DNA from 3 places in the Acidovorax sp. 106 genome. Region 2 is predicted to be linked to each of the others. Evidence: predicted binding sites of a transcription regulator. Region 2 holds the regulator's gene; each other region holds the start of a gene.
What was found. The regulator FNR, encoded in region 2, switches genes on or off when oxygen is low (the NO sensors DNR and NnrR bind a similar motif). The targets are predictions, from matches to a motif close to TTGATNNNNATCAA.

Region 1: a site for FNR is predicted at 4,036-4,049, ahead of clpB (ATP-dependent chaperone ClpB). Genes of this name have one in related genera too.
Region 3: a site for FNR is predicted at 3,136-3,149, ahead of ubiM (5-demethoxyubiquinol-8 5-hydroxylase UbiM). Genes of this name have one in related genera too.

What each region holds. Positions count from the first base shown of each region.
Region 1 covers NZ_RCCC01000001.1:665,255-675,837, reverse strand. The annotation lists gene C8C98_RS02975 (PP0621 family protein) at 1-68, opposite strand, end outside; gene C8C98_RS02970 (inner membrane protein YpjD) at 65-862, opposite strand; gene ffh (signal recognition particle protein) at 969-2,351, shown strand; gene C8C98_RS02960 (hypothetical protein) at 2,478-2,837, opposite strand; gene C8C98_RS02955 (hypothetical protein) at 2,854-3,108, opposite strand; gene C8C98_RS02950 (hypothetical protein) at 3,220-3,450, shown strand; gene C8C98_RS02945 (molybdenum cofactor biosynthesis protein MoaE) at 3,447-3,923, shown strand; gene clpB (ATP-dependent chaperone ClpB) at 4,125-6,731, shown strand; gene C8C98_RS02935 (hypothetical protein) at 6,812-7,180, shown strand; gene C8C98_RS02930 (coniferyl aldehyde dehydrogenase) at 7,494-8,948, shown strand; gene C8C98_RS02925 (hybrid sensor histidine kinase/response regulator) at 8,978-10,583, opposite strand, start outside.
Region 2 covers NZ_RCCC01000001.1:4,783,913-4,794,495, forward strand. The annotation lists gene C8C98_RS21030 (sulfite exporter TauE/SafE family protein) at 1-337, shown strand, start outside; gene C8C98_RS21035 (bifunctional diguanylate cyclase/phosphodiesterase) at 390-2,801, opposite strand; gene C8C98_RS21040 (HD-GYP domain-containing protein) at 2,834-4,114, opposite strand; gene C8C98_RS21045 (sulfite exporter TauE/SafE family protein) at 4,534-5,265, opposite strand; gene hemN (oxygen-independent coproporphyrinogen III oxidase) at 5,274-6,656, opposite strand; gene fnr (fumarate/nitrate reduction transcriptional regulator Fnr) at 6,846-7,568, shown strand; gene C8C98_RS21060 (hypothetical protein) at 7,614-7,907, opposite strand; gene C8C98_RS21065 (FixH family protein) at 7,981-8,268, opposite strand; gene ccoG (cytochrome c oxidase accessory protein CcoG) at 8,314-9,771, opposite strand; gene ccoP (cytochrome-c oxidase, cbb3-type subunit III) at 9,852-10,583, opposite strand, start outside.
Region 3 covers NZ_RCCC01000001.1:1,860,305-1,870,887, forward strand. The annotation lists gene C8C98_RS08280 (intradiol ring-cleavage dioxygenase) at 1-864, opposite strand, end outside; gene C8C98_RS08285 (hypothetical protein) at 1,088-1,519, opposite strand; gene ubiM (5-demethoxyubiquinol-8 5-hydroxylase UbiM) at 1,720-3,069, opposite strand; gene C8C98_RS08295 (M48 family metallopeptidase) at 3,504-4,334, shown strand; gene C8C98_RS21525 (right-handed parallel beta-helix repeat-containing protein) at 4,456-6,594, opposite strand; gene C8C98_RS08305 (acetoacetate--CoA ligase) at 6,855-9,086, shown strand; gene C8C98_RS08310 (tripartite tricarboxylate transporter substrate binding protein) at 9,347-10,345, opposite strand; gene C8C98_RS08315 (acyl-CoA synthetase) at 10,420-10,583, opposite strand, start outside.

The sequences.
Region 1 (10,583 bases), 4.1 Mb from region 2:
GACTCGCGCTTGCTTCGCCACACACCCACGGCAATCACCAGCACGATGAGCAAGACCAGGTATTTCATGCGCTGCGGCCCAACACGACTTCCATCACGAAACGCGATCCCACATACGCCAGCATCAGCAAGGCGGCGCCCGCGTACAGCACCCGCACTGCATTGCGCCCGCGCCAGCCAAACCGTGCGCGGCCCAGCAGCAAGGTGGCAAACGTGAGCCACGAGAGCATCGAGAAAACGGCTTTGTGGTCCCAGCGCCAAGCGCGGCCGTAAAGAGTTTCGCTGAAAAGCCAGCCCGCCATCAAGGTGGCGCTCAGCAGCACAAAACCGGCCGTCACAAAGCGAAAGGTCAGCCGCTCCAGCGTCAACAGAGGAATGCCGCTGTGCGGGTCTTCGGCCTGGCGGATGTGGTGTTCTGCACGGGTCATGAGCCAGGCGTGCACCACGGCAGCGGCAAACAGGCCATAGCAGGCAATGCCCAAGGCCAGGTGCAGTGGCAGCCAAGCCGAGGCCGCCACATGCAGTGGCTGTCCAGGAAACGCCAGGGCCAGCAAGATAGTGGCTGCGCCCAGGGCGGCTAGCACCCAGCGTGCCTGCATTTGGGGAAATAGCTGCCGCTCGACGGCGTACACCGTCAATACCAGCCAGGCGGTCATTGACAGGGCCGGGGCAAAACCGAATCGGGGCGCGTCACCCCACAGCCCCCAGACCAGCAGGGCACCGTGCAACACCCATGCCAGCAGCAGAGCGTTGCGTGAGGCGGTGGCGCCCAACCGGGCGGCTGCTGCGGCAGGTGCGGCGTATGCCAAGGCTGCGGCAAGGGCCAGCAACCAGCTGACGGGGGAAGCACTGGGTAAAATCATGGGTCACAGTTTAGCCTTTCGCCCGCTGCCAGCGCTTTGGCAAACCTGCCCACATTTGACCTGTGTGCGGGTAACGGGTAACCCTGGAACCTTTCCAAAATCTCCTATGGCCTCCGCACTTACCGACAAACTCACGCGACTCGTCAAGGAGATGCGTGGCCAGGCCCGTATCACCGAATCCAATGTGCAGGACATGCTGCGCGAAGTGCGCATGGCGCTGCTGGAGGCCGACGTGGCCTTGCCGGTGGTGCGCGACTTCATCGCCCGCGTCAAGGAAAAAGCCCTGGGCCAAGAGGTGCTGGGCTCGCTCAAGCCGGGCCAGACGCTGGTCTCCATCGTCAACCGCGAGCTGGCGGCCACCATGGGCGAAGGCGTTGCCGACATCAACTTGGCTGCCCAGCCACCCGCCGTCATATTGATGGCTGGCTTGCAAGGTGCAGGTAAAACCACCACCACGGCCAAGCTGGCCAAGCACCTGATTGAAAAGCGCAAGAAGAAGGTGCTGACCGTCTCGGGTGACGTGTACCGCCCCGCCGCCATTGAACAGCTCAAAACCGTGACTGCTCAGGCGGGCGCCGAATGGTTCCCTAGCACGCCGGACCAAAAACCGCTGGACATTGCCCACGCTGCGCTCGACTACGCCAAGAAGCACTACTTTGATGTGCTGCTGGTGGACACGGCCGGCCGCCTGGCCATTGACGAAGCCTTGATGAAGGAAATCAAGGACCTGCACGCCGCGCTCAACCCGGTGGAAACCTTGTTTGTGGTGGACGCCATGCAGGGCCAGGATGCTATCAACACTGCCAAGGCTTTCAAGGAAGCCCTGCCGCTCACCGGCATTGTGCTGACCAAGCTCGATGGCGACTCGCGCGGTGGTGCCGCGCTGTCGGTGCGCCAGATCACGGGGGCCCCCATCAAATTTGCAGGGGTCTCGGAAAAGATCGACGGCCTGGAGGTGTTTGACGCCGAGCGCCACGCGGGCCGCATCCTGGGCATGGGCGACATCGTGGCGCTGGTGGAGCAGGTCACGGCTGGGGTGGACATCGAAGCCGCCCAAAAGCTGGCCGCCAAGGTCAAGAGTGGTGACGGCTTTGACCTCAACGACTTCCTCTCCCAGATCCAGCAGATGAAGCAGATGGGTGGCCTGTCCAGCCTGATGGACAAGCTGCCGTCTCAGCTCACGGCCAAAGCGGGCTCCATCGACATGGACAAGGCCGAGAAAGACATCAAGCGCAAGGAAGGGATCATCCAGAGCATGACCCCGCTGGAGCGCCGCAAGCCCGACCTCATCAAGGCCACGCGCAAAAAGCGCATTGCCAATGGCGCGGGCGTGCATGTGCAAGAGGTCAACCGCCTGCTCAAGGAGTTTGAGCAGATGCAGGACATGATGAAGAAGATGAAGGGCGGCGGCCTCATGAAGATGATGAAGCGCATGGGCGGCATGAAGGGCCTGGGCGGCATGCCCAAGATGCCGTTTGGCGGCTCCTGAAGCGCTTTTTGCTCTTTAATTGATAGCTGCCAGCGCTTATTTATCAAGCGCTAGAGGCCAAAAAGAACGCGACTCTTGCAAAAGGGCCGTGTTTTTTTCTTGGGGCCATGCCCTTTGAGGGGGTGCTCAGTGCGATGAAGGGGGCGCATCGCCACTGGTGGGCGGGGGCAGCGTCTGGGGCAGTTCAGGGCAGGGCCAGTTCAGCAGCTCTGCCAGGCGGGTCGCGATCCAGGTGGCCTCGGCCACCGACACGCCCGACTCGGCCGTGCACAGCCCGGCATGGATGCGCAGCAGGATCTCTTTTTCAGACGGTGCCTGCACGTGGTACAGCGTTTGCGCGTGCTCTACCAAATGCCCCGCCAGGTCTTCACACAGCTCGTAGCGGGCGCGAACGACGGGGGCGGGCTCGCGCAGGCGCTGGCGGCTGTCGGCATACACCGCCACGAACGAGGGCGGGACGTGGATCTGGTTGTCGTCTTCGTGCATGGTCGGGCAGGGCAGCTCAGTCGGGGGTGAACAGGCGCTCGAACTTGGCCTTGTCTGCGGCCAGCTCCAAGGTCACCAGCTGGCCCATCTTCATGTCTGACAGGCGGCAGGCAGCGTACAGCGTGGTTTTGCCAGCCAGCTCCATCACGTCCAGGTCGATGATGGCGTAGGGGTGGGGCACAAAGACCTGGTGCTCGAAAATCTCGCGGTGCTGGTTGCGGGGCGAGGGGTAGAGCTTGTACTGGTCGGTGGTGATGGTTTGTGTGGCCATGGGGGAAATGAGGGGCTGGGCGCGCGTTGCAAGGCGGCGGTGGGGGTACAGTGCGGGCGAATGCTACAGACATTCCTGTAGAAACCCTGTCGAACTATCCAAATCATTTCCATGGCACGACCCAAAAGTGAATGGCCGAGCAAGGTGCTGGCCTTGATCCAATCCGGCAACCACGCCGCCGCAGTGGCGCAAATCAAGGTGGCGCCCACGGTGGGCGACATCACGCGGCTGCAAACGCAGCTGGCCAAGCTGCCACCCTCGCCTGCACTTAAGCAGCTGCAAAACTTTGTGGAAGAAGAGCGGGCGCTGCTGGCTGCGCCCCGCCTGCACCGCGCGCCATGACGTCCGCACGCGTTTCGGTCCAGACAGAGGACTTTGATCTGTCCCGCGAGATTGCCGAACTGCGCCAGGGCGACAAGGGCGTAGGCGCGGTGTGCAGCTTTGTGGGCACGGTGCGTGACCGCAATGAGGGCGACACAGTGGCCTCCATGGAGCTGGAGCATTACCCCGGCATGACCGAGAAATCCATCGAAGCCATGGTGGCAGAAGCCTTTCGGCGCTTCGATATTTTGGGCGCCCGGGTGATCCACCGCGTGGGTCTATTGCAGCCGCTCGACCAGATTGTGCTGGTGGCGGTGACCAGTGCGCACCGAGGGCAGAGCTTTCAGGCCTGCGAATTTTTAATGGACTACCTCAAGACCCAGGCGCCATTCTGGAAAAAAGAAGAGACTGCGCAAGGCGCCCGCTGGGTAGACGCCCGAGTGAGCGATGACGCAGCGTTGGCGCGCTGGGGCATCACGGCACGCAACGCCTGAGCCCAGGTTGGGGGCTATTTTTCTAATAAAAATAGCTGCTAGCGCTTATTAAATAAGCGCTAGCAGCTATTGATTTGATAGTGATTGTGTGGGCCGTCTCCGCTGCAACCCACTGATCCAGGTCAATCTCTTCCTGTGCCCGCTGCCTTGAAATGAGGCAGTGCCCACCCCAACTGCAGGGCAATTCGGAGGATATAGACCATGCGTCTCGACAAATTCACCACCAAGTTCCAGGAAGCCCTGAGCGATGCCCAGAGCATTGCGTTGGGCAACGACCACGCCTACATCGAGCCCGTGCACATGCTCGTGGCCATGCTCAAGCAGGACGACGGCCCCAAGGCGCTGCTGCAGCGTGCGGGCGCCAACGTACCCGGCCTGCTGGCAGCGGCGGAAGCCGCCGTCAAGCGCCTGCCGCAGGTGCAGGGCAACGACCAGGTGCAAGGCGGCCCCGAGCTGGGCCGCGTGCTGCAGGCGACTGAGAAAGAGGCCATCAAGCGCGGCGACCAGTTCATTGCCAGCGAGCTGTTCTTGCTGGCCGTGATCGACAGCAAGGGCGAGGCGGCAAAAATAGCCAAGGACAACGGCCTCACGCGCAAGAGCCTGGAGGCCGCCATTGAAGCTGTGCGCGGCGGCCAGAAGATGGACAGCGCCGAGGCCGAAGGCCAGCGCGGAGCCCTGGCCAAATACTGCATGGACCTGACCGAGCGCGCCCGCCTGGGCAAGCTCGACCCCGTGATCGGCCGCGACGATGAAATCCGCCGCGCCATCCAGGTGCTGCAGCGCCGCACCAAGAACAACCCCGTGCTCATCGGCGAGCCCGGCGTGGGCAAGACCGCCATTGTGGAAGGCCTGGCCCAGCGCATTGTGGCGGGCGAAGTGCCCGAAAGCCTCAAGGGCAAGCGCGTGCTCTCACTGGACATGGCCGCCTTGCTGGCGGGGGCCAAGTTCCGGGGCGAGTTTGAAGAGCGCCTGAAAAGCGTGCTGAATGAGTTGGCCAAGGACGAAGGCCAGACCATTGTCTTCATCGACGAGTTGCACACCATGGTGGGCGCTGGCAAGGGCGAAGGCGCGATGGACGCGGGCAACATGCTCAAGCCCGCGCTGGCGCGCGGTGAGCTGCACTGCGTGGGCGCGACCACGCTCGACGAGTACCGCAAGTACATCGAAAAGGACGCAGCGCTGGAGCGGCGCTTTCAGAAGATTCTGGTGGGCGAGCCCACCGTGGAGGCCACCATCGCCATCCTGCGCGGCCTGCAGGAAAAGTACGAAGTGCACCATGGCGTGGACATCACCGACCCCGCCATCGTGGCCGCCGCCGAGCTGAGCCACCGCTACATCACCGACCGCTTTTTGCCCGACAAGGCGATTGACCTCATCGATGAGGCGGCGTCCAAGATCAAGATCGAGATGGACTCCAAGCCCGAGGTGATGGACAAGCTTGACCGCCGCCTGATCCAGCTGCAGATCGAGCGCGAGGCCGTGCGCCGCGAGAAGGACGAATCCTCGCAAAAGCGCTTTGCGCTCATCGAGGAAGAGATCACCAAGCTGCAAAAGGAAATTGCCGACTACGACGAAATCTGGCAGTCCGAAAAGGCCCAGGCGCAAGGCAGCGCGCATGTGCGCGAGGCCATCGACAAGCTCAAGTTCCAGATCGAAGAATTCACCCGCAAGGGCGACTTCAACAAGGTGGCCGAGCTGCAATACGGCAAGCTGCCGGACCTGGAAAAGCAACTCAAAGAAGCCCAGGCGCAAGAGGCTGGCAAGGACGGCGCACCCGCCACACGCCGCCTGCTGCGCACGCAGGTCGGTGCGGAAGAAATCGCCGAGGTAGTGAGCCGCGCCACGGGCATCCCTGTGGCCAAGATGATGCAGGGCGAAAAGGACAAACTGCTGCAGATGGAGACCAAGTTGCACGAGCGCGTGGTGGGCCAGCAAGAGGCGATTGCTGCGGTGGCCAATGCCATCCGCCGCTCGCGCTCGGGCCTGTCAGATCCCAATCGCCCCACCGGCTCGTTCTTGTTCCTCGGCCCCACGGGCGTTGGCAAAACCGAGTTGTGCAAGGCGTTGGCAGGCTTCCTGTTCGACAGCGAAGACCACCTGATCCGCATCGACATGAGCGAGTTCATGGAGAAGCACTCGGTGGCCCGCCTGATCGGTGCGCCTCCGGGCTATGTGGGCTACGAGGAGGGCGGCTACCTGACCGAAGCCGTGCGCCGCAAGCCCTACAGCGTGCTGCTGCTCGACGAGGTGGAAAAGGCCCACCCCGACGTGTTCAACGTGCTGCTGCAGGTGCTCGACGATGGCCGCCTGACCGATGGCCAGGGTCGCACCGTGGACTTCAAGAACACGGTGATCGTGATGACCAGCAACATCGGCTCGCACCTGATCCAGGCCATGGTGGGTGAGGACTCTGACGACATCAAGGAAGCGGTGTGGGGGGAGCTCAAGAACCACTTCCGACCCGAGTTCCTGAACCGCATTGACGAGACCGTGGTGTTCCACGCGCTGGATGCGCAGCACATCGCTTCGATCGCCAAAATTCAGCTGCAGCTGTTGCAATCCCGGCTGGCCAAGATGGATTTGGAGTTGCAGGTGTCGGACGCGGCCTTGGCAGAATTGGCCAAGGTGGGGTTCGATCCGGTGTTTGGTGCGCGGCCGCTCAAGCGGGCGATCCAGCAGCGGATTGAGAACCCGCTGTCCAAGCTGCTCTTGGAAGGGCAGTTCCCGCCCAAGAGCGTGATCGCGGTGAGCGTGAACCCGGTGCTGGAGCCGGGCGTGTTCCAGTTCAGCGCCGCGCCGCAGGGTTGACCTGCAAAGCGCTGGCGGGTGTGCAGGCTTGTGCAGAGGCCGGTGCTGCCCCCGCCCATGTTGTGAATGAGAGGTGTGAGTTGAACGAAATTGTTGCGGGCCTGTTGCGCCTGGTGCTGCGTGTGGTGGTGTTGGCCATGGGCGTGGTGCTTTTCTTGAGCCTGCTGGCCGCCGTGCTGGTGCTGGCGCTGGTGTGGGCCTTGCGCGCTGGCTGGGCGCGGCTGACGGGCAAGCCTGTGACGCCCTGGGTCATGCGCATGGACCCTCGCACGGGCTTCAGCACCGCCTTTCGTTCCACGCAGCGTTGGTCTGCGGGTGGCCACCGTGGTGTGCCTGGGGCTCCTGGAGCGGGTGATGGTGTGGTGGATGAGCCCGCCGCACAGCACCGTGGCGGCATCCTGCCCGGGGCAGCCCAGGTGACAGACGTGGAAGCACGTGAAGTCCGCTGAGGCTTAGAACCTGTTCAAAGTCTTTTTGGAGATTGCATTGGAGTGCAATCGCCCGATTTCACTCCAACCCTTTGGGCAAGTGGCTTGCCGGGCGGTCAGCTTCGTTGTACGCGCCTTGCAGCCCATCCCGATCCCCAGCGCACACCTACCGCTCGACCCGTGCAAAGGGGCCTTGGCACTTGCCAGGCTGCGCTGATGGCCTTGTGCTCCCTGTGTCGGGTGCATGACGCAGGGGCGCCAAGGGCGCGGTGCCCAGCCATCGCATGTGCCCTTTCGTGACACGCCCGCTGGCGGGGTCTCCTATGATCGTTGCATGACCCCTGCCGAAATACACGCCCAGTTCCAACTCCAGCACCAGGCCAGCCGCGCGCAAGTGGATGTGCCCCTGCTGGTGCGCCGCGAGCGGTTGCTGCGCTTGCAAAAATTGCTGGACGAGCACGCCCCCGTGCTGGCCGCCGCCGTGCAGGCCGACTTCGGCATGCGCTCGCCGCGCCTGACCGAGGTGGCAGACTTGTTTGTGCTGCGCAGTTTGCTGTCGCACACCCTGCGCCACCTGGGCCGCTGGATGAAGCCCCAGCGGGTGTTCACCCCCCTGTTTTTGCAGCCTGCCAGTGCCTGGATTGCCCGCCAGCCGCTGGGGGTGGTGGGGGTGATCGCGCCGTGGAACTACCCCATCCAGCTGGCGCTGGCCCCCGCCATCACCGCACTGGCGGCGGGCAACCGCGTCATGCTCAAGCCCAGCGAGCTCACGCCGCACACCTCGGCGCAACTGGCGGCGTTGGTGGCACAGTTTTTTTCGGCCGATGAGTTTTGTGTGGTGCAGGGCGATGCCAATTTGTCGGCCTTGTTTGCCTCGCTGCCGTTTGACCACCTGGTGTTCACCGGCTCCACCGCCGTGGGGCGCAAGGTGGCGCAGGCGGCGGCGCACAACCTCACCCCGACCACGCTGGAGTTGGGAGGCAAATCGCCTTGCATCATCGACGGCCACTGCGACCTGCAGGAGGCTGCCCTCAAGATCGCCCACGGCAAGTTGTTCAATGCCGGGCAAACCTGCGTGGCGCCTGACTACGTGCTGCTGCCCCGGGGTCGCGAGGCTGAGTTTGCCCAGGCCTATGGCGCTGCCGTGCTGCGCCTGTTCCCAAGCATTGAGGGCAATGGCGACTACGCGTCCATCATCACTGCGCGCCACTACGCACGGCTGCGCACCATGCTGCAGCAGGCGCAAACCCTGGGCGCTGAGGTGCAGACGATTGACCCGTCTGTGGGCAAGCCCGCTTCCAGCAAACCCGCAGTGCCCACGGCGGGCATGCTGGGCGATGGCGTCAGCCGCCAGATGCTGCCTACGCTGGTGTTTGGCGCCACTTCGGCCATGCAGCTCATGCAGGAAGAAATTTTTGGCCCCATCCTGCCCGTCATCTCTTACGAGCGGCTGGACGATGCCATTGCGCACATCAACGCCGGGCCGCGCCCGCTGGCGCTGTACTGGTTTGGGCAAAGTGAGGCGGTGCGCGACGACGTGCTGGCCCGCACCGTCAGCGGGGGCGTGACGGTGAATGACACGCTGATGCATGTGGCCAACGACAACCTGCCGTTTGGCGGCGTGGGCGACAGCGGTTGGGGCGCCTACCATGGGGAGCAGGGCTTTCTGCGGTTTAGCCACCAGAAGTCGGTGCTGGTGCAGTCGCGCTGGTCCCTGGGCGCGTTGCTTTACCCACCCTATGGCGCACGGTTTCAGCGTTTGATGGATTTGATGCGCCGCTTGTTTTGAGCCTGCTCGGGCGCTGCGGCTGCGTGGGCTCAGGTGGGGTCGGCAGCCGCTTCTTCGGCCTGCCAGGCGGCAGGCTGGGGTTGCTGCAGCAACAGCGAAATGGCGTCGCGCAGCTGGCCGGTGGACACGGGCTTGTGCAGCAGCAGGGCTGAGGTGGACTGCGCATCGCGCAGGCGCTGGGGAGAGGTGTCGCCCGTCATGATGATGGCGGGCACCATGGCGCCCAGCTGGGAGCGCAGCGCTTGCAGCACTTGCTTGCCCGTTTCCTCATGCCGCAGGCGGAAGTCGGTGATGATCAACTCGGGGGTCATGCGCTCCAGGCTTTGCATGGCATCGGCGCCGGATTCGGCCGTCAGGCATTCGCACCCCCAGCTTTGCAGCAGCGATTGCATGCCCATGCGCACGGCCTCGTCGTCGTCGATGGCCAGCACCTTCAGGCCTGCCAGGCTTTGCGGGTCCAGCACGGGCTGGGCTTCGTCCTCCAGGGCGCCTTGCCAGTTGTCCAGCCAGAGCCGGAAGACCGAGCCCTTGCCCAGGCGCGATCTCACCTCCACGTTGGTGCACATCTCGCGGGCCAGCCGCTGCACGATGGCCAGGCCCAGTCCCAGGCCCTTGCGCCGGTCGCGTTCGGGGTTGCCCAGTTGGTGGAACTCTTTGAAGATGTCCTCCCACTGGTGCTCGGGAATGCCATGGCCCGTGTCCCACACCTCCAGCGCCAGCCGGGCACCGCGCTGGCGGCAGGCAATCAGCACACCGCCCCGGCTGGTGTAGCGCAGGGCGTTGGAGATGAAGTTGTGCATGACCAGATCGACCAGCGAGCGGTCGGCAAAGGCCGCTGCAGAGGTCTCGCGCGTGCGGTAGATGAGGCCCGCAGCATCGGCCTGCACACCGAACTCTTGCTCTAGCGAGGTCAGCAGCGATTGCACCGAGAAAGCCGCAGGGCGCACCTTGACAACCCCGGCCTCCAGGCGCGAATAGTCGAGCAAGGTGGTGAGCATCTCTGCCGCAGCGCCAGAGGCCGCGTGTGCGTGCCCCAGCACGGTTTGCTGATACGCGTTGAGTGGGCTGCGTTGCAGCGTTTCCAGGAACAGCCCCATGGCGTGCAGGGGCTGGCGCAGGTCGTGGCTGGCAGCAGCCAGAAAGCGGGACTTGTCGCGGTCGGCTTGCTCCGCGGCTTCTTGCGCGGCCAATGCGCGGCGCGACTCGGCACGCAACTCGGTCACCAGCCGCTCGTTTTCGAGCTTAAGGACGATGGAGCGCAGCGTAGCCTGCTCGCCGGTGCGTGCGTGCATGGAGGTCAGTGCGTAGTACACGCACACCATCAGCAGGGCAGGCCACATCACCACGCCGCCCGCCATGGCCAGTGCCAGCAGCACCCCGCCAATGGCAAACGTGAGGTAGATGATGTAGCCCCACAGCAGCGGTGCCCCCAGCCCCAGAGCACCCGATGACACCGTGCTGATGATGCCGATGGCGTAGATCACGCTCTCACCACTGCCCCAGTACAGCACCACGTGGGCCAGGCTGCCCCAGCTGATGCCCATGGCGCTCATGCACACCATCAGCCGCCACACGGCGCGCTTGGGGTGGGCAGTGCCCTGGCGGTCAATGCCCAGCAGCACGGCGTACACACAG
Region 2 (10,583 bases):
AGGGGGAGGCTTTGTCAGTGTGCCGTTCATGACCTGGTGCAACGTGCCCATCCACAACGCGGTGGCCACAAGCGCTGCGCTGGGCTTTCCGATTGCCTTGGCCAACGTGATTGGCTATGTGCTGGGCGGCCAGTCGGTGGCCGATTTACCAGCAGGCTCGCTGGGCTATGTGTGGCTGCCAGCACTGGGAGTGATTGCCACCTGCAGCGTGCTGACGGCCCCATTGGGTGCGAAAGCAGCCCACAACTTGCCCGTGAAAAAACTCAAGCGCGTGTTTGCCAGTCTGCTGTTTGCGCTGGCGGCCTACATGTTCTGGAAAGGTGTGCTGGCTTCTTGAACCGAGCCAGTGCACCCGGTTGTTAGCAACTGCAATCGCCGCCAAACAAGCCTCAGGCCGCCGCCGCAAATCCCTGCTGTTGCATACGCCGCACCACCTTGCCGGGGTCGGCAAGCAGCAGGCGAAAGTCTTGCGCAGGCAGCCCTGGCGCGCACAGGAATCCCTGGAAGTGGTCACACTGCATTTGCTGCAGCATGGATTTCTGGGCCATGGTCTCAACACCTTCGGCCACCACGGCAATGCGCAGCGCGTGTCCCATGCTGATCACGGCACTCACGATGGCATGGTCACCATCATCGTCGGGCAAACCACGCACAAAAGACTGGTCCACCTTGAGCTTGTGGATCGGGAGTTTCTTCAGATAGCCCAGGCTGGAGTAGCCCGTCCCAAAGTCATCGATGGCCAGGCTGACCCCCAGTTTGGCAAGCACCCCCAGCCGCTGCGCCATCTCCTGCGCGTCCTGCAGCAAAATGCTCTCCGTCAACTCTAGCTCCAGCAAGGTTGGCGGCAGTCCGTGGACGTCCAGCAAAGAGACCAGTCGGCTCACGAAATCGGGCTGCAAAAACTCCAATGCCGATACATTCACTGAGACAACAATGGGGCTCCCGGACTGCATCCAGCCCGCAGCCTCCCGTATCGCCTGCTCCATCACCCAGGCACCCAGCGTGACGATGTAGCCAGATTCTTCGGCCAGAGGAATGAACGCCCCCGGTGACACAGGGCCCATTTCTGGGTCCGTCCAACGGATCAGCGCCTCGGCCCCCGTGATGGCACCCGTGGTCAGACTGACCTGCGGCTGGTAGTGCACCGACATGTGCTTCAGTCCCAAAGCCTGGCGCATGGCATGCTCCAGCTTCATGCGGGAGAGCAGGTTGGCATTCATCTGCGGCTGGTAAAAGCCGTAGCTGCCCCGGCCACGTTCCTTGACGCGGTACATCGCTGTGTCGGCCTGCTTGATGAGGTCGTCCAGCGAAAGCCCATCGTGCGGGAACAACGCAATGCCAATGCTGCACTGGATAGAGAAACCCATGCCATCCAGCCCAAAGGGGCGCAGCATCTCGTCCAGAATGCGGCGCGACACCGCCTCTGCAACGGTGGCATCGCCGCTATGCAGATAGATGACAAACTCGTCCCCTCCCAGTCGGCACAGCATGTCTGTTTGCCGAAGGCAGGTTTGCAAACGTTCGGCCACCAACTGCAGGACCCGATCACCAAACGGATGCCCCAGCGAGTCATTGATGATCTTGAAGCGGTCCAGATCCAAAAACAAGATGGCAAAACTGCCGCCTTGTTGCTGTGCTGCGGCAATGGCCGCATCCGCGCGCTGCGCGAGCAACAAACGGTTGGGCAATCCCGTCAACACGTCGCTGTAGGCGAGTTCCTCAATGCGCTTCTGTGCGGCGTGCTGCGCCGTGAGATCGCGCATGAAGCCAATGCTCTGCATGACTTGCCCGCTCTCGTCGTGCAGGGCCACCCAGGACAACTGCACTGCGCAGTCGCTCCCTATTCGGCGCGACATCCACAACTCCCCCTCCCAAAACCCCGACTTCTTCCAGCCCTCACCCACCCGCTCCATCAGCAGGGCATCACCCAAAGGCCTGAACAGGGAAGCGGCCAACTGCCCCTCATGAATGGGGGCGGCAGAACCCATGAGTTTTTCGCAACCCGGGTTCATCCGCAAGATCCGATGCTGGCGATCGGCAATGAAGATAGCGTCCAGACTCGACTCGAACACCCTGGCTGCCAACCGAAGACTGGCTTGGGCTTCTGTCTGGCGCGTGATGTCACGGAATGAATAGACCCGCCCAACGGGCAAGCCACGGCTGAGCTGCGGCACAGACCGACGCTCCAGTACTGTGCCAGCGCTCAGCTCCAGAATATCGGTGCTTTCTTGCATCGGGTCGGCCATGATGGCCGCCATCCGCCCGGAGTAGCCCTGCTGGTCGCGCACCTGATCCGCCATGTGGGCAAAAACGGCCGGGTCATCACGGCGGGTCAACATGTCTGGCGGGATGCGCCACAGCTTGACCAAACGCTGGTTGAAAGCCCGAATGCTGCCATCCATGGCACACACCAGCATCCCGTCTGCAGCAGAGTCCAGCGTCGCCCTCAACTCCGACAGCAAGGTCTCCAGCTCCAACTCGGTCGTCTGCTGTTGGCTGCGGTCCATCATCGCCAGCAAGAAGGCCGTGCCGCCCCCCGGCAATGGCACGCGGCGCAACTGCCGCTCCACCGCAATCAGCGCGCCATTGGCATGCAGCACACTGGTTTCAGAGTGGATGCCGTCCGCGATGGCATCCACAGGCTGTGCCCAAAACACATGGTCTTGCGGGGTGGCAACAAAACCCAGCACAGATTGCCCCACCAGCTCCTGAACGGTACGCCCCAGTAGCTTGGCGGCGGCCTCGTTGGCTGCCAGAACTGCCAGAGACTTCTCATCCACCAGACAGACAGCCTCCAGCATCGCATCCAGCCAAGGCTGCGGCAGTGGGTATGTCACAACGCCTGGGCCTCTGCTGCGACGGAGTCTGGGCTGACTGCACGCTCAAAAAAGTAGCAGATGCGCTTGCGCGGGGAGAGGTAATCCAGCGCATCACGAGGCAACTGCGAAGGCTTCAGGCTGCGCCGAATGCCCAGCTCTGGCACCGTCTCCAAATCCAGGATCGGGGCTTCGTCCTTGGGGATGCGCGAATCGTGCACAATCACCCGAGGACGCAGGGGCCGCGAAGAGTTGACCGATGCCACGATGGCATAACGGTCATTGACCAACTGGACGATGGAGCCCGGGGGGTACACCCCCATCATGCGGATGAAGGCACCCAGCACCACAGAATCAAACCGCGACTTGTGCTGTGCAAAGATCACAGACAAGCTCTCGTGGGGCGTAAGGCCCCCTCCACCGATCGGGCTGCAAATGCGGTCATAGTGATTGACCAGCGCCACCACTTGGCTGGATCGACCCAGCTCTGCCGCGCCGCGACGCAAAGGAAAGCCCGAGCCATCGACCATTTCATGGTGCTGCGCGATGGCGGTCAGCACAGATTTGCCCCAACCCATGCGCGTGGCCAACGCTACCGAGGCGGCCACATGGCCCTCGTAGCGCGAGCGTTCAGCGAGGGTCATGGAAGAAGAGACATGGGCCAGTTGCAGCGGCATGCCCATTTTTCCGATGTCGTGCAGCAACGCCGCGACACCCAGGTCATGCAACTCGGCGCTTTTCATACCCAGCGCTTTGCCCAGCAAAAGGCTCAGCACCATGACATTCACGGGATGCAGTGCACCCGGCTCACCAACGCCCTCAGAGAGCAGGCGGATCACCGAGTCACTGTTTTCAAGCAGCTCACCCACACACTCTGACACGAGCGATGCCCCTTCAGCTTGCGCAGCCTGGGGCTGGTCACTGACCAGCTTCTCCATCGCCACATACTGGCGAGTGGCCAAGCGAAAGCGCTGATCGCAGGCCATCAAAGAAGCGTTTTGGGCTGCCAGCAGCAACCTGCGCCGCAACGCCAGGGCATTCTCAGCCCCAGCGGTCAATGCAGAGGATTGATCCGCAACAACGGACTCAGGCGATACAGGCTCTGGGCATGCTGGCGGAGTTTCGAGTTCTGGCGGAATCACGCCATGGCGAAACTCGGGGTCGCTTTTCTTGGGCAGCACCTTGATTTGGGTGAGCCCCAACTCGCGCAGGGTTGCGATCTGCTCCGCAGAGCCCACCCTGAAATTGCTGACGGGAAACGGATGCTGCATCCAACTCAAATCCAGCTGGATATACATGCCAATTCGCAACTGGCTGATATCGATAAGAACTGAGGTATTCACAGCGCAATAGGTGACAGTGGGAAAATGTAACAATACCGCGGCAATTGTTAAGCCCATTATCACCAGTTCTGATGGCCGCCTGAGCAAGGCGTTTACCCCCTATTTCCAGCAGCGCTTTTCTGGAAAAGAGGTCGAACTCAGACGCAAAAGCCGCAAAACCTTGTGCCCAGCCGGGGCCATCTCAGCGCACGGTTCGGCAGAAGCAGAAAAATGGCTGTCCCGCAAAGATAGATCAGCTGGTCCAGCAAGATGTAAAAGCTGACGGAGTGTGGTGAAATTGCCAAAAAGTGACGGACTGATCGCTAGCTATACAAGCCAAAGCAGTCGGCCAGCTCTTTGAACAGGTTCTTGGCAGGCAGGGCCAAGCGCCTGACTCAACGACACCACAGTGAAGGCTTGTATACCAAGTCCATCCACAACGCCCACACCGCAACGCCACACAACAAGGCGCCACTGATACGAGCCCCCCAATCACCCCGCAACGCTTGGAGGTGCTTGCGCCCCCAATGCCATGCCAGCGGGCCACCGACCAGCCACAGGCCGCTGCCCACTGCAAAAAGCGCCATAGACAACGCCCCTTGTACCGGGCCGCCACTGAGCGCTGCCACCAACAGCGCTGAGTAAAGCAGCCCACAGGGCATCAGAGCCCACAACATACCAGCCGACGCCACCCCGGCAGGGCTGCCCACCAAGGGCCTGACACGCGCCCACACTGAGCGACCGGCCTGCTCCACCCAGGCAGGCTGGCGCAACTGAACCATCATCATCAGCCCCCAACCCAGCACAGCAACGTGCATGAGCGTCCACACAGGCCGCAGTGCCATGGATTGCTGGGTGACCCAGGCCAGGCTGTCCATCGCCCAGGCCGCCAAGGCCCCCAGCAGCGAATAGCCCAGCACACGGCCACTGTGAAAAGCCAACTGGCGCAGAACAGAGGGTGCTGCGCTGCGTGGCATCCAGTGCACAGGCTGCTCTGGCGGGAGAGTTCCTGCCACTGAAGCGCCCGCCCCCACCACGGCACCGCAAGGCGCCGAACACATGGCAATGCAGTGGGTACCACCCAGGAGCCCCATCACCAACGCAGTCCAGGCCACGGCACCAGTCATATCGAGTGTCAGATGATGCGAGAGAACTTGGCACGCGTGCGATCAGCCTGCAGGTAGCGATCAAACACCATGGCAATGCCACGCACAAAGAACCACCCCATGGCCGTGACACGCACACCCTCGTCACCGACCTCCACCAGGCCTTGGGTCTGCATGTCCTGGAGCTGATCCAACTCAGCAGCAAAGTAGCGGCGGAAGTCAATCAGCCAAGCCTGCTCCATGGGCTCAATGAGCAACTCTCCTTGGCACATCAAGGCCATGATGGCAGCACGTCGCACCAGATCGTCCCGATTCAGTGCCAAGCCACGGACCACGGGCAAACGCCCCTGGTCGAGGTGGTCGTAGTACTCATCCAGGGTCTTGGCATTTTGGCTATAGGTGGCACCAATGCGCCCAATGGCCGATACGCCCAAGCCAATCAGATCGCAGTCAGGCTGCGTGCTGTACCCCTGGAAATTACGGTGCAAGCGCCCTTGCCGCTTGGCAATGGCCAGGGCATCGGTGGGCAGCGCGAAATGGTCCATCCCCACATACACGTAGCCCGCCTCCAAAAAGGCATCCAGCGAACGCGACAACATGGCCACCTTGGCTCCGCCCGTAGGCAGCTCGGCAGTGATGATGCGACGCTGGGGCTTGAAGCGGTCTGGCAAGTGAGCATAAGCGTACAGCGCAATCCGATCCGGGCGGAGCTGAGCGATCTGGGACAGCGTACGGTCAAAAGATTCAGGGGTCTGGCGTGGCAAACCGTAAATCAAATCCACATTGATGGAATCAAACCCAATGGACCGGGCGGACTCTACCAAAGCAAAGACCTGCTCGGCGGGCTGCACGCGGTGCACGGCCTTTTGTACCTCGGTGTCAAAGTCTTGCACACCAAAACTCAGCCGGTTAAAACCCAACTCGGCCAACAAGGCCAAGCGCTCTGCATTCACAGTCCGCGGGTCCACCTCGATCGAATACTCACCCCCAGGCGCCAGCGTGAAGCTGCGCTTGAGCATAGACATGAGTTCGCGCAAGCCCTCATCCGAGAGAAACGTCGGCGTCCCCCCCCCCAAATGCAGCTGACTGACCACCTGCCCTACACCGCACTGGGCCGTGTGCAGATCAATCTCACGGCTCAGGTAGCGCAAATAGACATCGGCGCGGTCATGGTGTTTGGTGATGATCTTGTTGCAAGCGCAGTAGTAGCATAGCGACTCGCAAAACGGAATGTGCACGTAAAGCGACAATGGCATCGCCTTGGCACCTGTTCCCAGATGCCTCTGCGCCAATGCCAAGGCATATTCCTCTTGGCCAAATGCCTCCACGAAACGGTCTGCCGTGGGGTAGGAGGTGTATCGAGGGCCTGGCACGTCAAAGCGGGTCAGGAGTTCTGGGGTAACTGCGGTCATGGGGATATCCTTGCGTACTAGCTTACTGTGCCGCACCCCTCCTCTTGCGTCCTTGACCTGCATCAAGTGAAGTCATCTCCACAAGAGCGACAATTTGATGCATATCATCTGCTGCTACTCGCAGACCGAGGCATACCGGCCTCCCTCGTCGTGCACGATATGCCCGAACATCAACCAGGTTTCTGTGCCATGAATCCGCTCACCATCAAAGTCGCTTGCTCCAACTGCAACCTCCGCGAGCTTTGCATGCCCGTTGGCCTCAATGACGAACAGCTGCAGCGCATCGACGAGGTGGTGGCCGTGCGCCGCAAAGTCAAGCGCGGCGGCACACTTTTTCGCAATGGCGAAGCCTTCACCTCGCTGTACGCCATTCGCACAGGTTTCTTCAAGACCTGTGTCGCCACTGAGGATGGTCGCGACCAAGTCACGGGCTTTCAAATGGCCGGTGAGATCATCGGCCTGGATGGCATTGTCAATGATCACCATACCTGCGACGCCGTGGCGCTGGAAGACGCCGAAGTCTGTGTGATGCCGTTTGATCGCATTGAAGAACTCTCACGCGAAGTAACGGCACTGCAGCACCATGTGCACAAAATCATGAGCCGCGAAATCGTGCGCGAACACGGCGTGATGCTTCTTTTGGGCAGCATGCGGGCTGAAGAGCGCTTGGCGGCATTCCTGCTCAACCTGGTACAGCGCCTGCATGCTCGCGGCTTCTCTCAATCGGAGTTGGTGCTGCGCATGACCCGGGAAGAAATTGGCAGCTACCTGGGCCTCAAATTGGAAACCGTGAGCCGCACTTTCTCCAAATTCGTAGAGGATGGAACCGTCGAAGTTCGCCAGCGCCACGTACGAATCTTGGACACCGATGCCCTGCGCCGCATCGTGAACAATCAGCAAGCATGCCATTGAGCAACCTGCTTGCAGGGCATGCCCAACGGTAGCTTGCAACCCACATCAAGGGCAAGATGGTGTCTTGCGGCAATCGTCAGGCCGGTCTTGGTCAGGCACAGGGCAGCGGTTGAGTTCAAACGGTGACATGGCCAGCAGCGTGGTCATGGCACCCGACAACATGGTGAGCGCCCAAAAGGCAAAGAACGCCAGGGTGTAAACCCCCTGCCGAGACAACGCCAGCGGCTGTCCAAACCAGTGCAGGTCTTGGGGGTCCACCATGGCAAACACCAACACCTCCAAAGCCCCGGCGACCAAAAAAGCAGGCCAAGCAATCCACATCAAACGCTGTGTCCACATCGTGGTGTCTCCGTATGGTTTTGAGAAGGCGTCGAAGCCTGGGCCTACCGCCATGGAGGCCCTGACCCCGCAACTAGCGGGGCTGGTCTTTGAGTGGTGTCACGGCATGGTTGCGGCCCTTGAGCGCAGGTGCCATGCCGGGCTCCGGATTCTCCAGCCTCTTGTTGATGTCAATGCCTTGCTGGTAGTAGTCTTCAGCAACCACAGGGTCAGGACTGGACACTGCAATCCACAAGGTGACGAAGCCCGCCACTACGACGATCGCGGGGCCTGAGAGCACCAGCCAAACATGGCCAAACTTCCACCAAGGGGCAGCCTGGACGGGTGCGGGTGCGGGTGCTGAAGAGGAAATCGAAGACATAGCAAACTCCATCAAAACGGGTAAAACAGCGAGACCACAGGCTGCTTACCGAGGAACCAAAAAGACAGTTTTTTCCGATACATGGGCGCCACCACCTTCCGCCCCAATCTCAAACGTCACAGGATGCGAACCCGGCGTTGCGGACCCATAGGGCACCTGCAAACGCACCGCCACCCAGCGTGACTGCGCAGGCTCAATGTCCACAGCAGCCTCCGATACGACCTCCAAGCCCTCCAGCCCCTTGGCTGCTACGTGGTAGCGCTGAGGCAACTCCGTCGCATTCATGATCTGGATACGGTAGATGTTCTCCAGCTTACCGCCCGCAACGATGCGAGACAAGGCGGCACGATCCCGCACAACGTCGACCTTCAAAGGCGTTCTGGTCATCAGGCTGGCAAGCATGGCCACACACAAGGTCACCAGCACGGCGCTGTAAATCAACACACGGGGCCGCAACACGCGCCGTAGGATCTGGGACTGCGACCAGCGCTTCACGACGCCATTCTGGGTAGTGAACCGAATCAAGCCACGGGGGTACTTCACCTTGTCCATGACAGTGTTGCACGCATCCACGCACAACCCGCACCCAATGCACTCGTACTGCAGCCCTTTGCGAATATCAATACCCACAGGGCACACCTGCACACACAGCGTGCAGTCGATGCAATCCCCGAGACCCTTCGCCTTGTGATCTACGGTCTTGCTGCGTGGCCCACGTGGCTCACCACGCGCAACGTCGTAGCTGACGATGAGCGTGTCCTTGTCAAACATGGCGCTCTGAAAGCGTGCATAGGGACACATGTACTTGCACACTTGCTCACGCATGAAGCCCGCATTGCCATAGGTGGCAAAACCGTAAAACAACACCCAGAAAATCTGCCAGCTGCCCTGCAAAGCGATCAGCTCAGCGCCCAGCTCGCGGATCGGCACAAAGTAGCCAACGAAAGTGAACCCCGTCCACAGGGCTACTGCAATCCAAACGGCTTGCTTGAAAAACTTTTTCCTGACCTTTTCAAAGGTCCACGGACCGCCATCCAGGCGCAAGCGGGCACTGCGATCACCTTCGATCTTGTGCTCAATCCACATGAAGATTTCGGTGTAAACCGTTTGCGGACACGCAAACCCACACCACAAGCGCCCTGCCACCGCAGTGAACAAGAACAGAGACAGTGCTGAGATGATCAGCAGCCCCGTAAGGTAGATGAAATCCTGCGGATACAGGACCAGACCAAAAATGTAAAAGCGGCGCGCGCCCAGATCGAACAGCACCATTTGGCGCTGCCCCCACTCGAGCCAGGGCAGGCCATAAAACACCAACTGGGTCAGGAACACCATGGCCCAGCGCCACCGGGCAAACAAGCCGCTGATCGAGCGCGGGTAAATCTTCTTCTGCGCCTCGTACAGGGAGACGATCTCAACCTGACTGCTGGAAGCATCGGAGCCAGCTGCCTCGACGGGAGCGATGGGAATGACCTTGCGAGGGGACTCGCTGGGTTGCTTCATGGTGGCGCTCTTTATTTCTTCAAAACTACTCAACCCAAACAACAAAGGGCGGTATCACCCGATACCGCCCCGTACCCAGCTTACTGAGCCTTGTTGTTTGACAAGCCCCAGACATACGAGGCCAGCACCTTGATCTGGGCTTCCGTCAACTTTTCTGCCTGTGCAGGCATCTGGTTGACCTTGCCGTTGTTGATCATGGCCGTGATGGCTGCCTCACCCCAGCCATGCAGCCAGATGTCGTCGGTCAGGTTGGGGGCACCCAGGGCCTGGTTGCCTTTGCCGTCCATGCCATGGCATGCAGCACATGCCGTGAACTTGGACTTGCCCAAAGAGGCGCGCAATGAATCATGGGGGCTGCCCGACAGGCTCAACACGTAGTGCGACAGGTTGCGCACATCTTCAGGCGTGCCAACCGCTGCAGCCATGGGAGGCATGTTGCCAATACGGCCCTTTTGCAAGGTTTCCAGAATCTTGTCTGGAGTGCCGCCGTGCAGCCAGTCGCCATCCGCCAGATTCGGGAAACCCTTGCTGCCGCGGGCATCCGAGCCATGGCATTGCGCACAGTTGTTCATGAACAAGCGCTCGCCAATCGCCTTGGCCTGCGGGTCTACCGCAATGCCCTCAGGGGTCATGGCGGCAAAGCGTGCATACAAAGGCTCCAACTCTTTGTTGGCCTTTGCCACTTCAGCCTCGTACTCGCCCTTCTGGGTCCAGCCCAGCTTGCCAGCCGAACTTCCCAGGCCAGGGTAAGCAGCCAGGTAGCCCAAGCCAAAGATGATGGTGATCACGAACATCCACACCCACCAGCGTGG
Region 3 (10,583 bases), 2.9 Mb from region 2:
GGCACCGCTGTCGTCGCTGAACACGTTGTCGGACGCCAGCGAAGTGCGCGCGTAGTTGGTGCGGCTGGAGGCGTAGGCGGTGGTGGCGTACACCTCGGCCATGGCGGCGGGGGTGAAGGTCAGCTGCGAGGTCTTCACATCGTTGTTGCCCGAGGTGGCCACCGACAGGCTGCGGTACACCTCGAAATGCACATGCGGGTAGCGCCCGTCGTAGCAGCCAGGGAAGATGGTGGTGAAGCTCACCTCGCCATTGGCGTCGGCCACCTGCACGCCGCGCAGGTAGTTTTCGTTGGTGATGCCGGTGCTGTACATCGAGTAGTTGCCGTCGCGGTCGCAGTGCCACAGGTACACGGCGTAGCCTGCCAGGCTGGCGCAGCTGGCGCTGGTGTTAACGAGCTTGAGCCGGAGGGTCAGCGGCACGCCCGCGGCCGTGGTGCTGGTGGTCAGGCTGCTGCGGATGTCGCTGCGCACAATGCCCGACAGCAGCAGCGCGTTGGCCACGGTGCCGCCACTGCTGTTGGTGCCGTCGCCAGGGTAGGGGCCTGCCGTCTCGCTGGGGATGGTGCTGCAGGTGGTGGTACCGGTATCGGTGCCCGTTCCGGTCCCTGTGCCGGTTCCTGTACCACTGCCAGAGCCTGTTCCCGTGCCGGTCCCGGTCCCTGTGTCTGTCGTGGTGTCCGTGGCCGTGGTGGCGTCGCTGCTGCCGCCGCCGCAGCCCCACAGGGAAAAGGGCACGCTGGTGCCCACGGCCAGCCAGCGCAGGGCTTTGCGGCGTTCGGTCAATCGGTGCAGGTCTTGTGCCAGGCCGCCGTAATGCGCGTTGGGGGCGGCTGCGGGGAAGGGGTGGGGGGTGGTGCGGTCCATCGTGTGCTCTCTCTCTTGGTGGTTGCGGTTCAAGCAACGCAATCTAGAGAGCCCACTGCACCTCCTATTTGCTGGGCCGTAAAGATTCTGTAAAACCAGGGCGAGCGGGGAACAGCTTGGTTTTAAGAGAAAAGAGACTCTGGCGCTTCCCCTATAAGCGCTGGTAGCTATAAATTTGGTAGCAAATAACGGCGTAAAGGCAGGCTGATCCCGCTCCTGCCCCTCAGGCCTTGGCGGGTTTGCGTGCGGTCTTCGCGGGCTTTTTCTTGGCCGTTCCGCCCTTTTTGCCGCGCAGGTGCAAGCCCCAGCCCACCAGCAGCCACAGGTACGACGCCAGCACCGAATAGGCCGCGATGGCGGGCAGCGACAGCGGCGGTGCGGTGATTGAGCGGGGGTTGCTGAGGGTTTCAAGCAACTGCTTGGTGCCCGTGCCCAGCACGGGCACGGTGGGCGTGCTGCCGGCGCGGGCCATGCGCGCGGCCATGAAGACAAAGAACTCCATGAGCAAGGCGCCAATCAGGTAGCAGGCCAGCAGGGCCATCAGGAAGGCGAACGATCGGCGGTCGCCCTTGGCCAGAAAGACGATGGCCGACACCAGTACCAGTGCGGGCAGCAGCAGGACCACGGCGGGCCAGGCGGAGAGGAGTGTTTGCATAGCAGCGGTGGAAATGCGGGGCTGAGGCCCTTGGGGACGCCAGTGGCTCAGGGTTCGTCTCAAGGGCCAATTTTGCGCCTCTGGGGCGCGGCTGCCGATGATAGTGGTCCGGCCGCGCCGCAGCGGCCAAAGCACCGACCGCGAGGTAAGCAGGTTTTACAAAGCGGCCGCTTATGTCGCGTGGGCGCCGCCCCTGTCCGTCACCCCCGTGGCCGGGCGGCGGCCAGCGCGTTGCCCAGCCGGGCCAGGGGCGCTTGCCAGCGGGGGGCTTTGCCGGTGAGTTGCGCCACGATGGCCGCCTTGAGCGGCGGCAGGCGCCGCGCGCCTTGCAGCACCAGCTGGCGCAGTGCGCGGGGCAGGGGGCGCGCATCGGTGTACAGGCGCACGATGGCGTTGGTGCCCTGGTAAATGGGCCAGGCATGCAGGTGGTGGGCGCGCGCATAGGGCGCCAACGCCGCCGCGTCGCCCCAGTCCTGCCCGCGCTGGCGGGCGGCCACCAGGGCCAGCGTCAGCCGCTCCACCCCGGCCAGGCCCAGGTTGTAGCCGTGGGCGGTAACGGGGTGCATGCCCACGGCCGCATCGCCCAGCAGCGCGCAGCGTGGGCCGGTAAAGCGCTGCGCGTACACAGCCACCAGCGGGTAGGCGTGGCGCTCGCCCAGCAGCTCCATGGCGCCCAGGCGGTTTTGGAACTGGGCTTGCACCTCGGCAGCGAAGGCGCTGGGCTCTAGTGCCAGCATGCGGGCGGCATCGTCCGCTTTGGCGGTGACGACCACCGAGCACTGTGCGTGGCCCTCAGTGGCGCTGTCGGTCGTTCCGGCGGCTACATCGGGCAGCGGCAGCACGGCCAGCGTGCGTTCGTAGCCAAAGCACTCGTGGGCGGTGTCGCCGTGGGGCTTGGCGTGGCGCATGCGGCAGACGATGACGGTGCGCCCAAAGTCGGTCATCTGTGCACCAATGCCCAATTGGCGCCGGGCGGCAGAAAAGCGGCTGTCGGCCGCCACCACCAAGGGGGCGCACAGGCGCTCGCTGGGCTGCCCAGGGTGGGCGGCCAGGGCAAAGTCCACCTCGGCATGGGTGGCCAGGGCGGCCACGCGGTGCACTTGCGCCCCGGCAACGATGCGCACGCCCGGTGTGCGGGCTGCCACCTGGTAGGCCGTGCGGCGCAGGGCATGGTTGGGCACGATGAAGCCCAGCGGGGGGCGGGGGCCTGAGGCTGTGGTGCCCTCTGGGGTCTCGGCGGAGCCAAAGCCATCGGGCGCCTGCAGTTGCATGGCGCTGTACGCGCCCACGGGGCCATCGTGGACCTCTGCGGTGCGGATGTGCCCAATTTCATGGAGCGCCAGCGCGTCCCAGGTGCCCAGGCGCTGCAGCGTGGTCGCGCTGGGGTGGGTGAGTGCGATTTCCCGCCCGTCCGGGGCAGGTTGCTCCAGCGCTGCGGTGGTGTTTTGGTCCAGCACCGTCGCGGTAAAGCCGGCTTGCGCCAGCGAAATCGCCAGAGACAGGCCGGAAGGGCCTGCGCCCACGATGAGTACGTCGCTGTGCATGTGCATGGAATGGGTGGGGCGTGGCCCTGAAAAATGACGCTGGCATTGTGGCCTCGGCCCCGGCACGGGGGCTTGCATTGCATCAAAGGGTGTCCTGATGCCCGGCGCTGGTGGCTTTGGGGCCGAAGGTCAGTGCAATGGACGCGCCTAGCGTGAAATATGTAACGCAAAGTGATGGGCCGTTGCACTGCCCGATGGCCGCCAGAGCGGCGCCAGTGTTACAAAGTACGGCGCGTTTCAATCACTTCCGCAAAGATACGAACGGTTGCAATTGAAGGGGCTGGGCAGGGCGTTTGGCGGGCGTGCGTGAAACAATTACGCCGCATTTGAAACAAGCCCCTGCCCGGATTGCCAATGCTGCAGGGGGCCACGCGGCACCAGCGGTGTGGCAGGGGCGCGCTGCACTGAATTCACATCCATCCAAAGAGGGAAATCACACCATGAAACAACTGTCTTACATCGCCATGGCCTGCGCGCTGGTATTGACTGGCTGCGCCACCACCGACGGGGGCTCTGCCAGTGGCCTGTCGGCCGTCTCGTCCGCACTGGGCTCGACCAGCGCCGGCGGCTCGGGTGCCACCAAGTCCGAGAACAAGGTGGGCGCAGCGCTGGATGTGTTCAAGGCCGCCACCGTGTCGGATGAAGAACTCAAGTCCGTGGCCCTGCAGTACCGCGCCTATGGCGACCGCACAGAAAAGCTGGCCCCCGCCAACAACAAGTACTCCCAGCGCCTGGCGCGCCTGACGGCCAAGCACGTCAATGAAGACGGCTTGAAGCTCAACTTCAAGGTCTACCTGAGCAAGAACGTCAACGCCAATGCCACGGCCGATGGCTCGATTCGTATCTATGCAGGCCTGATGGACATGATGAACGACCAGGAGCTGCTGGGCGTCATTGGCCATGAGATCGGCCACGTCAAGCACGCCCACACCATGAGTGCCATGCGCACGGCCTACATGGCATCGGCAGGCCGCAAGGCCGTGGCGGCGTCCAGCGGCACAGCCGCCAAGCTGGCGGATTCGGACCTGGGTGAGCTGGGCGAAAAGCTGCTTAACAGCCAGTTCTCGCAGAGCCAGGAAACCGAGTCGGACGACTACGGCCTGGCCTTCATGCAAAAGCACAAGTACAACGTCAAGGCCATGGAATCAGCCTTCCGCAAGCTGGCCTCGCTGGGCGGCAAGCAAGGCGGCATGGACCAGATGCTGTCGTCCCACCCCGATCCAGGCGCCCGTGCAGACCGCATGCGTGACAAGGCCTCTGGCAGCAAATAATGCTATCAATAAGATAGCTTCCAGCGCTTATTGATTAAGCGCTGGAGGCCAAAAAATCTTAAAAAAGCCCCGCAATGCGGGGCTTTTTTGTGTGCGGTGGCGTGTGCTGGGGCTCCCCGCCTCAGGGGTACTGGTGCCCCCGGCGCGTGCGCCTGGTGTCCCCTGCGGGCAAACCGGTGCCAGGCCCGCTGCCGGTGAGCGTGCTGGTGCCCGTGACGGTGCTGCCGGAGGTCGTCGTGTCAAAGCCGTAGGTGCCCTGCCACACGGCCCAGGTCATATCGTTGCCGGTGCACTCGCTGTCCTTGAATGCCAGCGTGTGGCTGCTTTCGATCAGGTTGGCTGTTACCGCCAGCTGGGTGGCCAGCCCCGCTGGGCGGCCTTGGCAGGAAAAGCCGCTATAGGGGCTCACGTTGCCGTTGCTGATGATGTTGTGGCTGATGCGTGTCCCTGCGCTGTTGGGTTGGATGGGCCCCAAACCCAGGTTGATGCCGTGCTTGACGACGGTGTTGTGGTGTACGTCGTGGTTGAGCATGATGCAGGTGGTTTGCCAGCACTGCATGCCCAGATGGATGCCTGCATTCACGATCAGGTTGTGGTGGATGTGCACGTTGGCCGAGTTGTCCTGCGCGGAAACCTGTATGCCCATGGTGGTACGGTTGGCGTCCGAGAAGGCGATGTAGTTCTCGCGGTAGGTGTTGTACTGCGAGTTGTCCTTGTCGTGAAAGCCCCCGTACACCTTGCCCAGGTTCAGCTGGTTGTTTTCAATGAGCGATTGGCCCGCGTCGAACAAGGTGGTGGCGTAGCCGTTGCCCACATAGGGGCCAAAGTCGTTGTCCTGGATCAGGAACTTGTGCCGCCAGGCCGGGCCGGAGTCGCCCCAGCCATGGATGAACGCAGGGTTCTCGCCGTTGTTGGTGGCTTGGCCATCGAGAAAACGCACATGCCGGATCACCAGCCCGGCCTTGCTCGGGTCGCTGACGATGCCCCACTGGGTGACCCCGGTGATGTCGAAACCCTCGATGCGCACCGCAGGGGCAATGTCGCTGCCCACACTGATGTTGTTGGCCTTGTTGAAGTTCAGCGTCACGACCTCGTCTGGATACGCGAGAAACTGTTTGGCCTTGTTGTCATAGACCTTGATGTTGCCGGGCAGATAGGTTCCCTTGCGCAAAACGATGGCTTGGTCGGGGGTGGAGTTGGCCAGCGCATAGGCCAGGGTCTTGTAGGGCGCTGCCCGCGTGCCGCGCCCTGAAGCGTCGGTGCCATTCGGGTCCACAAAGAGAAAGCGCGAGGCCGTCGACTGGATCGTGAAGCTCTGCTCCAGCGCCTTTTGTGCAGCGCCACTGTCCTTGATCTCCAGGGTGAGCACGTAGGTGCCTTCGCTTGCCGGGGTGAAACGCACGGTGCCCCGGCGCCAGTCCAGCGATACCCCTGAGGTGCTTTGCGCCACGCCGCCCAGGGTGAAGCTCTTGATGCGGTACTCATACGGGAAGATGCCGCCCACCACGCCTGGACGGCTTTCGTACGCAATGCCTGGGTAGGCAATGTCGCGCAGTCCAAAGGACACGGCCAGCGCGGCGTTGGGCAATGTCTCGGGCAGGGTCAGGTGCGCTGCACTGGTGTACAGGCAGCGCACAAACACCGGCGCGCCATCGGCGGGCACGGTGGCTGGCGCTGCGTTGGATACCGCGCACGCCTGGCCCGCAGGCTGTGCCACCACACGTAAATCCAGCGGTGCCCCTGCAGCCACCTGTGGGGTGAAGGTGTAAGGCTGGTTCAGCGTTGCATCCAGCGTGGCCGAGCCGTGCCCCAGCTTGAGCGTGCCACCCAGGCCGAGGCCTTGCACCCGAACATTTAGGGCGACCGGGCTGGCAGGAGCAGGAGCAGGAGCAGGAGCAGGAGCAGGAGCTGGAGCTGGAGCTGGAGCTGGAGCTGGGGCTGGGGCTGGGGCTGGGGCTGGGGCTGGGGCTGGGGTCGGTGCAGGCGTAGGCGTAGGCGTAGGCGTAGGCGTAGGCGTAGGCGTAGGCGTAGGCGTAGGCGTAGGCGTAGGCGTAGGCGCGGGAACCGGCGTCGGTGTGGGCGTTGTCGGTTGCACGGGAGAGGGGGCGGGTTCAGGGTTCGCCGTGGTCACGGTGTCTTGCGTGCCGCCGCCGCAGGCGACCAGGCTGGCGGTCAGCGTCCAGGCCAGCAGGGCCCGTGCGGTGGCATGGTGGCGGGGGCCTGCGGTGTGGGCCGGCAACAGGGGGGCGTGGGGCAGCATGGGGCTCAGATCCTGGGTCTGGTTTCAATCCGGCGGGCGCCGGGCTCTTTTGGGCTGGCTGCCGCTCGCTGGCGGCCTCTCTCTCTGAGCACGGATTCTGTGTCATCGGATGTCGTACGTGTGACGTAGCCATCCCCACCTTGTTAAGGTTTGTAATTTTTGAGGTCCAGGTGCTGCGCCACCGCCACAGGCGTTGTGAGTGTCAAACAGGTGACTGACCCGGGTGGCTTCTGCCCTGGTGCACTGCTAAGTTGCCGGGCATGGAGACACCACACATTCCTCACGGCCGGGGCACATCGGCCCAGGGCCCCACGCCGCCCTACATCCCGCAAATCCGCCTGTACCAGCACTGGCTGCGCGATGCGCGCGGCCTGCAGTTCGACAGCTATGGCGCCCTGTGGCGCTGGTCCACCACTGAGCTGGACGCCTTCTGGCAAAGCGTGTGGGACTACTTTGACCTGCAGTCGCCCACGCCGCACACGGCCGCGCTGGCGTGCAACACCATGCCGGGGGCGCAGTGGTTTCCTGGCGCGCAGGTGAACTATGTGCGGCAGGTGCTGCGGCATGTCGATGCGGCCCACGCTGCAGGTCTGCCCGCCATCATCAGCCGCAATGAAAAGGGCCAGCACCGCGAACTCTCCTGGTCCGAACTGCGCCGCCAGGTGGCGTCGCTCGCGCTGCACCTCAAGGCCCAGGGCGTGCAGCCCGGCGACCGCGTGGCCGCCTACTTGCCCAACGTGCCCGAGGCCATGGTCGCCTTCCTGGCCACGGCGAGCATCGGCGGCGTTTGGAGCATCTGCGCCCCCGACATGGGCACGCACGCGGTGCTCGACCGCTTTCGCCAGATCGAGCCCAAGGTGCTCATCAGCGTGGACGGCGTGACCTATGGCGGCCGCGACCACGACCGCACCGGCGTGCTGGCCGAGCTGCGAGCCGCGCTGCCCAGCCTGCAGCACGTGGTGTTGCTGGGCAACCTGGATGCTTCTATTTCGATAGCTGGCTGCGCTGATTGGACAAGCGCTACCGCCCAAAATGATGCTGAAACTGCGGCCTTTGAGCCGATGTGGCTCCCGTTTGATCACCCGCTGTGGATCGTCTACTCCAGCGGCACCACCGGCCTGCCCAAGCCCATCGTGCACGGCCACGGCGGCAGCATGCTGGTGGCGTTGCAGCTCAAGGTGCTGCACAACGACATTGGCTGCAGCTACGCGGCCAACAGCTTTGGCGAGCGCTACCACTGGTACAGCTCCACCGGCTGGGTGATGTGGAACGCGCAGATGAGCGGCCTGCTCTCAGGCACCACCTGCGTCATCTTTGACGGCAACCCCGGCGGCAGCAAGGAGCATCCCGACTGGGGCGTGCTGTGGCGCTTTGCGGCCGAAACGGGCGTGACCTTCTTCGGCGCGGGCGCGGCGTTCTTTGCCAACTGCATGAAGGCGGGCATCACGCTGGCCGACTATGGCGACCTCACGCGCATCCGCGCGCTGGGCACCACGGGCTCGCCGCTGTCGCCCGAGGTGCAGCAGTGGGGGACGGCGCAGTTTGAGGCGCTGGGTACGCACGGCAACGCCGCAGCGCCGGGCCGCCCCAAGCAAGGCGCGGCCCCCCGCACCGGCCAAGCCGGGGCCCCTTCCCCAGCCGGGGGCAGCGACCCACACGCAGTGGGGGAGCGTGGGGGCGAACCGATATGGTGGAACAACATCTCTGGCGGCACCGACTTTTGCGGCGCCTTCATCGGCGGCAACCGTGAGATGCCCCAGGTGCCCGGCGAGATGCAATGCCGCATGCTGGGCGCAGCGGTGGAGGCCTGGAACGCAGAGGGCCAGCCGGTGACCGATGAGGTGGGCGAGTTGGTGTGCGCACAGCCGATTCCGTCGATGCCGCTGTACCTGTGGGGCGACAAGGATGGAAGCCGCTACCTGTCGAGCTATTTCGACATGTACCCCGCAGGCCATGGCCGCCAGCCCGGCGGTGGTGACGGGCCTGCCCCCATGGGCGCGGTGTGGCGGCATGGCGACTGGCTGAAGATCGACGGGGCCAGTGGCGGCTGCACCATCTACGGCCGCAGCGACGCCACCATCAACCGCCACGGCCTGCGCATGGGCACCAGCGAGATTTACAGCGCGGTCGAGTCCCTGCCCGAGGTGCTCGACAGCCTGGTGGTGGACCTGGAATACCTGGGCCGCGAGAGCTACATGCCGCTGTTTGTGGTGCTGCGCGCCGGGGTGGCGCTGGACGACGCAGTGCGGGCCCGCATCCACACCGCAGTGCGCACCGCCCTGAGCCCGCGCTTCATTCCGGACGACATCTTTGCCGTGGCCGAGGTGCCGCGCACCCTGAGCGGCAAAAAGCAGGAGCTGCCCATCAAGAAACTGCTGCTGGGCCAGCCCATCGAGAAGGTGGTGAACAGGGACGCGATGGCCAATCCGGGCTGCCTGGATTGGTATGTGGCGTTTGCCGCGAATCGGGCTGTGATGCTGCAAAATTCATAGCTGCCAGCGCTTATTTCATAAGCGATGGCAGCCTTTTTTGTTGAAATGTAGCGTGGCCACATGGCCCAGTCGGCCCTGGGTTTGCACGCACCAGCGGCGCTGCGGTCTTAGCCCCCTCTCCCCTGGTGGGAGAGGGTTGGGGAGAGGGGCTTGTGCAAGGGGCTGTGCCTCATCAACCCCTCCCCCCCGCCCTCTCCCGCAAGGGGAGAGGGGGTTCTGCGGCTTTGCCACCGGCGGGGGGCGCTCCGCCCCCCGCCACCTCAATCCAGCTTCGCCCCCGATGCCTTGATCAGCCGCTCCCACACCGGCCGTTCCTTGGCCATCGCTGACGCAAACAACGCGGGCGAGCTGTTTTGCACATCAAAGCCCATGGCGGCAATGCGCTGGGCCACATCGGGCTGTTCGGTGGCCTTGCGCACCTCGGTGGCAAGGCGCTCCAACACGGCGGGCGGCGTGCCGGCCGGCGCACCAAACGCCAGCCACCCAGCCACGCGGTAGGCCTCGTCTTTCAGGCCCTGTTCGGCCAGCGTGGGCACATTGGGCAGCGTGCCCATGCGGCGCTCCCCGCTCACGCCAAGGGCCTTGAGCTTGCCTGCATCGATGTGGGCCTTGACCTGCAGCGCGCTGGCAAAGCCGATCTGGATCTGCCCGCCCAGCAGGTCCTGCACCATGGGTGCCTCGCCCCGGTAGGCCACGTGGCTCATGTCGGCGTTTTGCGACTGGCTCATGTAGGCCCCGGCCAGGTGCGGGTAGGCGCCCGTGCCATACGAGCCATAGGCCACCTTGCCTTTGTTGGCGACGATGTACTTCAGCAGCTCGGGGCCCGTGGCCACGGGCACGCTGGGGTGGGCCACCAGCACCAGCGGCGCGATGGCAATCTGGTAGACGGGGGCGATGTCGCGCTCGGGGCTGTAGGGCAGCTTGGTGTAGAGGAACTGGTTGGTGAGCATGGAGTTGCTCAAGCCCAGCAGCAGGGTGTAGCCATCGGGCGCGGCCTTGGCCACCGCGTCGGTGCCGATGATGCCGGCGGCGCCGGGCTTGTTGTCGATGACCAGGGGCTGGCCCAGGCCCACGGCCATCTTCTCGGCCAGCACGCGCGCCAGCACGTCGGTGGCGCCGCCGGGGGCAAAGGGCACCACCACTTTGATGGGTTTGTTGGGGTAAGCCTGCGCCAAGGCGGCGGTGCCGGTGCAGGCCACGGCGGCCAGGGCGACGGCGCTGAGCCAGGTGCGGCGGTTCACGGGGGGCTGGAAGGGCATGCGTTGTCTCCTGTCATGGTTGTGAGAAATCGAACGGGCGGCGCCCCGGAGTTTGGCGGGCCAGGGGCTGGCTGTCACGCAGATGCTGATGGCGCCTGGGGGCTCTTCGGCGCTGGGGCCGTGGCGATGTGGAGCGTGATGGGCAGCGGCTCCAGCACGGTGCGCAGCAGGGCCTGCAGCGTGGCGGCGCCCGGGCTTTCGGGCACCGTCACGTGCACGGCCTTGTCGCCCACGGGGC